Orrella dioscoreae: one gene and its partner. The protein of the gene in region 2 interacts with the protein of the main gene of each other region in a pairwise test. Links are inferred from orthologs where the notes say so. Each region holds a gene or a part of one and is shown on either strand. Other genes may lie near its edges.

Region 1 (4,671 bases), 370 kb from region 2 along the record:
CCGAGATGATGCTGCACGACGCTTCGCCCTGGCAGCACGCGGCGGAATGCGAAGAGTGGAACAACTGGCTGCAGGCGCAGGGCCTGCCCATCCCGACGCAGCACCCGGGCCAGCGCTTCAACATGTCCCAGCTGGCACTCAGCGCCGCCTTCAGCGGCCAGGGCATTGCCATGGGCAGGCTGTCGCTCGTGCTGGAAGACCTGATGGCGGGCAGGCTCGTCCCCTTGCGCCGGCAAGCCGTGAAGTCGCGCGCGGCCTATCACTACGTGGCCGGGCGCGCGAACGACGAACGTGTGGCGCTGGTCGAGGGATGGCTGCTGCGGGAAGGCCGGCGGTTCCGGCGCGAACGCGATGTCTGGTGCCAGCGCAACGGGCTGGGCTTCGCGCGCTGAGCGGGGCCCGGCGCGCCCGGACGGCGCTCAGGCGTTCAGGTCTTGCCCGCGCGGTGCCGGCTGACGCTCATCAGCATCCCGCAGGCAATGCCGATGGTCAGCAGCGCCGTGCCGCCATAGCTCATGAACGGCAAGGGCACGCCCACCACGGGCAGGATGCCCGCGACCATGCCGATGTTCACGAACACATAGACGAACACCACCATCGTCAACGCGCCGCCCAGGAGACGCCCGAACTGCGTGGCCGAGCGCGACGAGATGAAGAGGCCGCGCGCCAGCAGCAGCCCGTACAGCACCAGCATCATGATGCCGCCGTACAGGCCGAACTCCTCGGCATACACCGCGAAGACGAAATCGGTGGTGCGCTCGGGGATGAAGTCCAGGTGCGTCTGCGTGCCCTGCATGTAGCCCTTGCCATACATGCCGCCCGAGCCGATGGCGATGGTGGACTGGATGGTATGGAAGCCTTTGCCCAAGGGGTCGGCGTTGGGGTCCAGCAAGGTGCAGACGCGATGCTTCTGGTAATCGTGCAGGACGACCCAGTCGACGCCGGGCTGGCATAAGGGCTCTTCGTAGTAGATCAACGTGCCGACGCTCACCACCCCGACGATCATCACGGGCGCCAGCAGCTTGAACGACAAGCCCGCGAAATAGATGACGAAGAAGCCCGCCGCGAACACCAGCAAGGCCGTGCCCAGGTCCGGCTGCTTCACGATCAGCAGGAAGGGCAGCGCAAGCATCAACACCGCCGCCAGGTAGTCACGGATGCGCACTTCGCCTTCGTGCCGCTGGAAGTACCAGGCCAGCATCATGGGCACCGCGATCTTCATCATCTCGGACGGCTGGATGCGCGCAAAACCCAGGTTCAGCCAGCGCGTGGCGCCCTTGCTCGTCTCGCCCATGAACTCCACGCCCAGCAGCAGCACCACGCCCACCAGGTAGAACGGCAAGGCCAGCTTCATCAGCATGGGCGGCGGAATGAGCGCCACCGCCCACATCACGGCGAAGGCAATCGCGAAGTTGCGCGCCTGGTCGGCGAAACGCCAATCCGTCCCGCCGACGGCGGAATGCATGACGGTCAGGCCCAGCGCGGTGAACAGCACCAGCATGGCCAGCAAGGGCCAGTCGAAGGCGGTCAGCACGCGCACGACGGCGTTCAGAAGACTTTTCACGGCGCGATATTTCCTGCCGCGCTGCCTGCTGCCTTCACGACCGGCGGCACGCGCGGCTTGGTGGCGGGCGCGGGCGGCGCACGATCGGTATCGGTGGTGGGCGGCGGCGTATTGCCCATGGCGGGCGCCGGCGCGATCTCGGGCGGCGCGTCGGCGTCCTCCTCGATCACCGCGTGGTCGGAGGCATCCTCGTCGGGTCCTGGCTCGCCCTGCATGTCGCCCGGCGGCGCCGCGCCCGGCACGTCATTGGCGCCGCCCTTGCCGTCGCGCGCCAGCCAGTAGTCGAACACCTTGCGCGCGAGCGGCGCCGCCACGCTGGCGCCCCAGCCGCCATTCTCGACGATGAGCGCGATGGCGATGGTGGGCTTGTCGGCAGGCGCGAAGGACATGAAGAGCGCATGGTCGCGCAGCCGTTCGTCGATCTGGCTGGCGCGATACTGCCCGCCCCGCAGGCTGTAGACCTGTGCCGTGCCGGTCTTGCCGGCGGCTTGATACGGCGCGCCCGCGAAGGCACGGCGCGCCGTGCCTGAGTTCACGACCTCCACCAGCGCCTTCTTGATGATGTCGACGTTGGCCTGCTTCAGCGGCACCTTGTAGGAAGGCTCGGACACCGTGGGCTCGACCTGTACCGACCCCGAGGCCAGCACGCCCCGCACCAGGTGCGGCTTCATGTAGACGCCGTCATTGGCCAGCACGGAGGTGGCCTGCGCCAGCTGCAGCAAGGTGAACGAGTTGTAGCCCTGGCCCACGGCCACGGAAATCGTCTCGCCCGCGTACCAGCGCTGCTGCTCGCGGCTCTTGTAGGCGGCGCGCTTCCAGTCGGTGGAGGGCAGGATGCCGCGGCGCTCGCCTTCCAGGTCGATGCCCGTCAGCTGGCCGAAGCCGAAAGGCTTCATGAAATCGTGCAAGGCGTTCACGCCGATCTCGGGGCCCAGCGAATAGAAGTAGGTATCGGACGACACCACCAGCGCGCGCGTCATGTCCGTCATGCCATACACGGCGGACCCGGCATTGCGGAAGCGCTGCCCCCCGAACTCGTAGAAGCCCGGGTCATAGAAGCGATCCCCCGCGCGGCGCTTGCCCAGCTCCAGCGCAGCCAGCGCGACGAAGGGCTTGTACGTGGACCCGATGGGATAGGTGCCGTACAGCGGCCGGTTGATCAGCGGATGGTCCGGCGACTCGTTCAGCAGCTTCCAGTTGTCGACGTCGATGCCGTCGACGAACAGGTTCGGATCGAACGAGGGCTGCGACACGAAGGCCAGCACATCGCCCGTGGCGGGCTCGATGGCGACCAGCGCCCCGCGGCGATTGCCGAACGCTTCCTCGGCCACCCGCTGCAAGCCCATGTCCAGCGACAGCACCAGCTTGGATCCCGGCACGGGGTCGATGCGCCGCAGCGTGCGCATGGGCCTGCCAGTGGCCGTGACCTCGACCTCTTCCAGGCCCGTGCGGCCGTGCAGAACGCTCTCCCAGGTCTTCTCCAGGCCCTTCTTGCCGATGACCTCGGTGCCGCGGTAATTGCCCAGCCTGTCTTCTTCCTCGAGCATCTCGACGTCGGTTTCGGAGATGCGGCCGATATATCCCACGACGTGCCCCGCGGAGGCGCCTTGCGGATACTCGCGCACCCAGCGGGCCTTCAGCGACACGCCCGGGTACAGGAAGGAATGGGCGGCGAAGCCCGAGGCCTCGGCCTCGGTGAGGTTGTTGCGCAGCATGACGCTGGCATAGCGGCTGGACTCGGATACGCGGCGGCGAAAGCGCCGCTCATCCGCCGGGGTCACCGGCACCAGACCCTGCAAGGACTTGAAGAGCTCGTCCAGGGGCCCCGCCATGGCGGGCACCACCTCAAGCGTATAGGCGCGATAGTTGCGCGCCAGCACCTCGCCATTGCGGTCGACGATCTCGCCGCGACGCGGCGGAATCGGCACCACGGCGATGCGATTGCGGTCGGCGCGGGCCGCCAGGCCTTCGTAGCGGTCGACCTGCAGATGCCACAGGCGCGCCACCAGCACGCCGAAGCAGGCCAGCGCGAACACGGCAGCGACCCAGGCGCGCAGCCTGAATCGCTGTTTCTGCTGCTGGCCGGTCTGCTTGAATTCGAACATGGGGCGGATCTGCGGGCCTCAGCCCTTCGATGCTTCGGTGTCTTCGGAGTGCCGCTGCGGCAACTGCAGCAGCCAACCCACCACGGGCCACAGCGCCGCGGTGACGGCAGGGCCCAGCGTCCAGTGCCAGCCCGGCCAGGCGCCGGTCAGCCAGGCATGCAGCGCCAGCCCGAAAAGCTGGGCGACGACGAACACCGGCATCATGTGCAGCGCCTGCGCGAACAGGTCGAAGCGCTGCAGGCGCCGGTGCAGGACGATGGTGCCATAGGCCACCAAGGTGTAGATCAGCGCGTGCTCGCCCAGCAGGCGCGCATCGTGCACATCCATCAGCAGGCCGAACACGAATGCGGCCATCATGCCGACGCGGCGCGGCTCATGGGCGCACCAGAATGCCAGCACCAGCAGCAGCAGGTCGGGCGCGGCCGGCCACAGGCGCCACGGCAACAGGGAAATCAGCCAGACGAACAGCACCGTGCCCCAGACGAACATGCCGCGTGCGGGGCGCACAAGCGTGTCCGGCTCCACCGACTTGGGCCGGGGAACGGGCGGGCTGCTCGCGCGCGAACGCGTGGCGGAGGGGTCAATCGGCTTTCGGACTTGCACCGTCTGCGTCGTTGGTGGTGGGCGCGGGATCGGCTTGGACAGCCGGCGCCGCGCTCGGTTCAGGAATGGCGCTGTTGACCTGCAGCACCAGGAAATGCCGGTAACGCTCGGGGTGCGCCAGTGGCTCGGCAACCGCCCGGGCGAAACCCGATGCGGAATCGCGCTCGACCAGATCGACACGGGCCACGGGCAGGCCTGCCGGGAAGAGACCGCCCACGCCGCTGGTGACGAGGGTATCGCCCTCGCGGATATCGGCGTCGGCCGTCAGGTAGCGCACCTCGACCTTGCCCTGCGCCGCGCCGCCAAAGGCGATGAGCCGCAGGCCATTGCGCAGCAGCTGCACCGGGATGGACACCTGGTCATCGGTGAGCAGCGCGGCCTCGGCCGTCATCGGGGTGA
Region 2 (4,055 bases):
GGACCCTGAGTTCGCCAAGTACCGCATCTACAGCAGCAGCGTGGAGCAGCTGGCCACGGGCTTTCGCTGGGCCGAAGGGCCGGTGTGGGTGGGCGATGGCCGCTACCTGCTGTTCTCGGACATTCCCAACGACCGCATCATCCGTTGGGACGAGACGACGGGCGAGGCCAGCGTCTTCCGTCATCCGGCCAATTTCAGCAACGGCCTGGCGCGTGACAGGCAAGGCCGCCTGCTGGTGTGCGAGCACCTGACGCGCCGCGTGACCCGCACGGAATACGACGGCAGCATCACCGTGCTGGCCGACCGTTATGAAGGCAAGCGTTTCAACTCACCCAACGACATCGTGTGCCGCAGCGATGGCTCCATCTGGTTCACGGATCCGCCCTTCGGCATCGGCGGGCACTGGGAAGGCGAGAAGGCCACGCCCGAACTGCCGCACGGGCTCTATCGCATCGCCCCCGACGGCAAGCAGGTCACGCGCCTGCTGGACGATTTGGCCGGCATCAACGGCCTGTGCTTCTCGCCGGACGAGAAGGTGCTGTACGTGGTGGAAGGACGGCGCCAGCCGTCGCGCGGCATCTGGGCCTATGACGTGGGCGCCGACGGCACGCTCTCGAACAAACGCCTGCACATCGACGCCAACGGCCCCGGCGCCATCGACGGCATCAAGTGCGACGAGGCGGGCAACCTGTGGTGCGGCTGGGGCAGCAGCGGCGCGCCCGAGGCCAAGCCCGAGGAGCTGGACGGCGTGATGGTCTTCAATCCCGCGGGCAAGCCCATCGGCCACATCCGCCTGCCCGAGCGCTGCGCCAACCTGTGCTTCGGCGGCGCGAAGCGCAACCGGCTGTTCATGGCGAGCAGCCATTCGCTGTATGCCTTGTACGTGGAGACGCGCGGGGCGGTCTGACAGGCGCAAGCCGTGCCGCGCAATGAAAGAGGGCGGCCTTGCTGGCCGCCCTCTTTCATTCGTCATGGCGTGACGTGCTGTCCTTCGCGCCAGGGCGGGTTGCCGTCCTGCGACAACTCGGGCGGGGTGGGGCCGCCACCGCCGATCAGGTTGTTCAGGAAGTCGCCCAGCGAGTCCGGCTCGGGCAGGCCCAGGCGGGCCACGGCCTGGCCGGGCGGGAATTCGGAGAAGTAGAACTCGCCGCCGTCCACGATCAGGCCGTCGGGACGTGTGCGCTGCTGCTCCGGCACGCCCTTCAGGGCCGTCTGCATGTAGTTCACCCAGATCGGCATCGAGGCGCCGCCGCCCGTCTCGCGCGAGCCGAGCGAACGCGGCTGGTCGTGGCCCATCCAGGCGATGCCCACCAGCGACGGCGTGTAGCCGGCGAACCAGGCGTCGACCGAGTCGTTGGTGGTGCCCGTCTTGCCGGCGATGTCGCCGCGCTTCAGGATGGCGCGGGCGCGCGCCGCCGTGCCCGAGGTGGCCACGCCACGCAGCATGTCGTCCATGACGTAGGCGGTGCGCGGGTCGATGGCGCGTGCCGCGGCGTCGCCGGCCACCGTGGGACGCGATTGCATGATGGTGCGGCCGGTCGCGTCGGTGACGCGGTCGATCAGGTAGGGCGTGATGCGGTAGCCGCCATTGGCGAAGACCGAGTAGCCGCCCGCCAGTTGCAGCGGGGTGACCTGGCCCGCGCCCAGCGCCATCGGCAGCACGGCGGGCTGGCGCGACTTGTCGAAGCCGAAGCGGGTCACGTAGTCCTGCGCATACTGCGGCGTGATGGCCTGCAGGATCCGGATGGACACCATGTTCTTCGACTTGTACAGCGCGTTGCGCATCGTCAGCATGGGTTCGTAGGCGCCGCCGTAGTTCTTCGGCGACCAGGCCCGCGAGCCGGTCTGCGCGGCCGTCATCTCGAAGGGCATGTCCGAGATCTGCGTGGCGGGCGTCAGGCCGCGCTCCAGCGAGGCCGCATAGATGAAGGGCTTGAAGCTGGAGCCCGGCTGGCGCCAGGCCTGCGTCACGCGGTTGAAGTTGCCACGGTTGTAGTCGAAGCCGCCGATCATGGCGCGGATGGCGCCGTCCTGCGGCACGACCGACACGAAGGCCGCCTGCACCGAAGGCATGTTCAGGATTTCCCAGTCGTCGCCGTTCTTGTGCAGGTAGACCACCGAGCCGCGGCGCAGGCGCGCCTCGGGCTTGGCGCGGTCATTCAGCGCGCGCGCCACGATGGCGATGGACTTCTTGTCGTTGATCACCACGGTTTCGCGCGAGCTTCGCGCCACGCGGACTTCCGTGGGGCTGGCCGCCAGCACGACGCCGGTCAGCATGTCCTGGCTGTCGGGGTACTTGTCGAAGACCGGGTCCAGGAATTCGTCCAGCGCCGCCGCGTTGTTCTCGATGCCGGCGGGCATCTCCAGCTGTTCTTCGGGGCCGGGGTAGGGCGCGCGGCGGGTGTAGTCCATGATGCCTTCGCGCACGGCGCGATAGGCGGCCTCCTGGTCCTTGGAGGTGACGGTGGTGTAGATGTTCAGGCCGCGCGAATAGACGTTGTCCTGGTACACGCCGTAGAGCAGCTGGCGCGCCAGTTCGGCGACGTATTCGCCGTGGATGGCGTAGCCGCCGGCGGGCGTGCCCTGGGCCGAGCGCAGCTCGATCTTCTCGGCCATCGCGGTCTTGTATTCGTCGGACGTCAGGTAGCCCAGCGATTGCATGCGGCCCAGCACATAGCGCTGGCGCAGCTCGGCGCGCGGGAAGTTGGCGATGGGGTTGAAGCGCGAGGGCGCCTTCGGGATGCCGGCCAGCATGGCGGCCTCGGCGGCGGTGACTTCCGCCAGCGGCTTGCCGAAATAGGTGCGCGAGGCCGCCGCGAAGCCGTAGGCGCGATGGCCCAGGTAGATCTGGTTCATGTACAGCTCGAGGATCTGGTCCTTGGTGAGCTGCGATTCGATCTTGAACGTGAGCAGCAGTTCGTAGAACTTGCGCGAATAGGTCTTTTCCGAGGACAGGTAGAAATTGCGCGCCACCTGCATGGTGATCGTGCTGGCCCCCTGGCTCTTGGACATGTTGATGATGTTGGTCAGGCCGGCGCGGGCGACCCCCATCCAGTCGATGCCGCCGTGCTGGTAGAAACGGTCGTCCTCGGCCGCGAGCACCGCCGACTTCATCACGTCGGGAATCTCGTTGAAGCGCAGGACGTTGCGGCGTTCCTCGCCGAATTCCCCGATCAGGACGTTGTCCGCCGTGAAGACGCGCAGCGGCACCCGCGGGCGGTAGTCCGTCATGGCGTTCAGGTCGGGCAGGTTGGGCCAGGCCAGCGCAAGCGCCATCCCGACCAGCAATGCACCGCACAGGCCCAGGCCGGCGAAGAAAATGGCGCTTTTGACCAGGAAGCGGGTGATCCACGAGCCGGAGGAGGCCGCCGGGGCCTCGTCGCGCTTGTTGGTACGGGGGGAGGGGGTTTTGCTCATCGCCAGCGATTTTACGGGGTAGCTTACATAGACACCCGGGTAGGCCAGAGGTTTCTGTAACCGAATCGTTCAGTGTAGCGCCCCGGCAACTCCGCGCAGTGTGATAATGCCGGGATGAACGCGCTTTCGAGTCCCTGCCCTGACGCGGCACCGGCCCCCGACCCCGTCCCCCAGCCGCCGGCCGAGACCGTGTCGCTGCCTCATGACCTGCCCATCATCCTGGTGGGCATGATGGGCGCGGGCAAGACCACCATCGGCCGGGGCCTGGCCCGTGCGCTGGGCCGCGAATTCCTGGACCTGGACCACGAACTGGAAGCGCGCTGCGGCGTCCGGATCCCCACCATCTTCGAGATCGAGGGCGAAACGGGCTTTCGCAAGCGCGAGTCCGCCGCGCTGGCCGCCTGCGTCGCGCGCCGCGGCATCGTGCTGGCCACGGGCGGCGGCGCCGTCCTGGCCGAGGCCAACCGCCAGGCCCTCAAGACGTCCGGCATCATCGTCTATCTACGGGCCAACGTCGATGAACTGTATCGCCGGACCTGCCGTGACCGGAACCGGCCGCTGCTGGCCACCCCGAATCCCCGCGCCACGCTGGCCAGCCTGCTGACCCAGCGCGAGCCGCTCTACCAAGAGGTGGCGGA

The links. The genes of interacting proteins can lie anywhere in the genome.
Region 1: the proteins of ODI_RS22080 (region 2) and mrdA interact in binary tests that used the Escherichia coli proteins (3 or more experiments, as listed by UniProt). The link is inferred for Orrella dioscoreae from one-to-one orthologs.

Annotation. Positions count from the first base shown.
Region 1 is NZ_LT907988.1:4,448,967-4,453,637, forward strand. The notes cover bases 1,116-4,015. They hold mrdA (penicillin-binding protein 2), read right to left. Parts: upstream 3,670-4,015; coding sequence 1,561-3,669; downstream 1,116-1,560. Other genes in these bases: rodA (rod shape-determining protein RodA), read right to left, coding at 1,116-1,564; mreD (rod shape-determining protein MreD), read right to left, coding at 3,688-4,015. Also shown: ODI_RS20405 (LysR family transcriptional regulator), read left to right, coding at 1-392; more of rodA, read right to left, coding at 428-1,115; more of mreD, read right to left, coding at 4,016-4,194; rod shape-determining protein MreC, read right to left, coding at 4,250-4,671. UniProt on the Escherichia coli protein: Catalyzes cross-linking of the peptidoglycan cell wall. Responsible for the determination of the rod shape of the cell. Is probably required for lateral peptidoglycan synthesis and maintenance of the correct diameter during lateral and centripetal growth.
Region 2 is NZ_LT907988.1:4,823,816-4,827,870, reverse strand. The notes cover bases 694-3,772. They hold ODI_RS22080 (penicillin-binding protein 1A), read right to left. Parts: upstream 3,418-3,772; coding sequence 970-3,417; downstream 694-969. Other genes in these bases: ODI_RS22075 (shikimate kinase), read left to right, coding at 3,532-3,772; ODI_RS22085 (SMP-30/gluconolactonase/LRE family protein), read left to right, coding at 694-907. Outside these bases: more of ODI_RS22085, read left to right, coding at 1-693; more of ODI_RS22075, read left to right, coding at 3,773-4,055. UniProt on the Escherichia coli protein: Cell wall formation. Synthesis of cross-linked peptidoglycan from the lipid intermediates.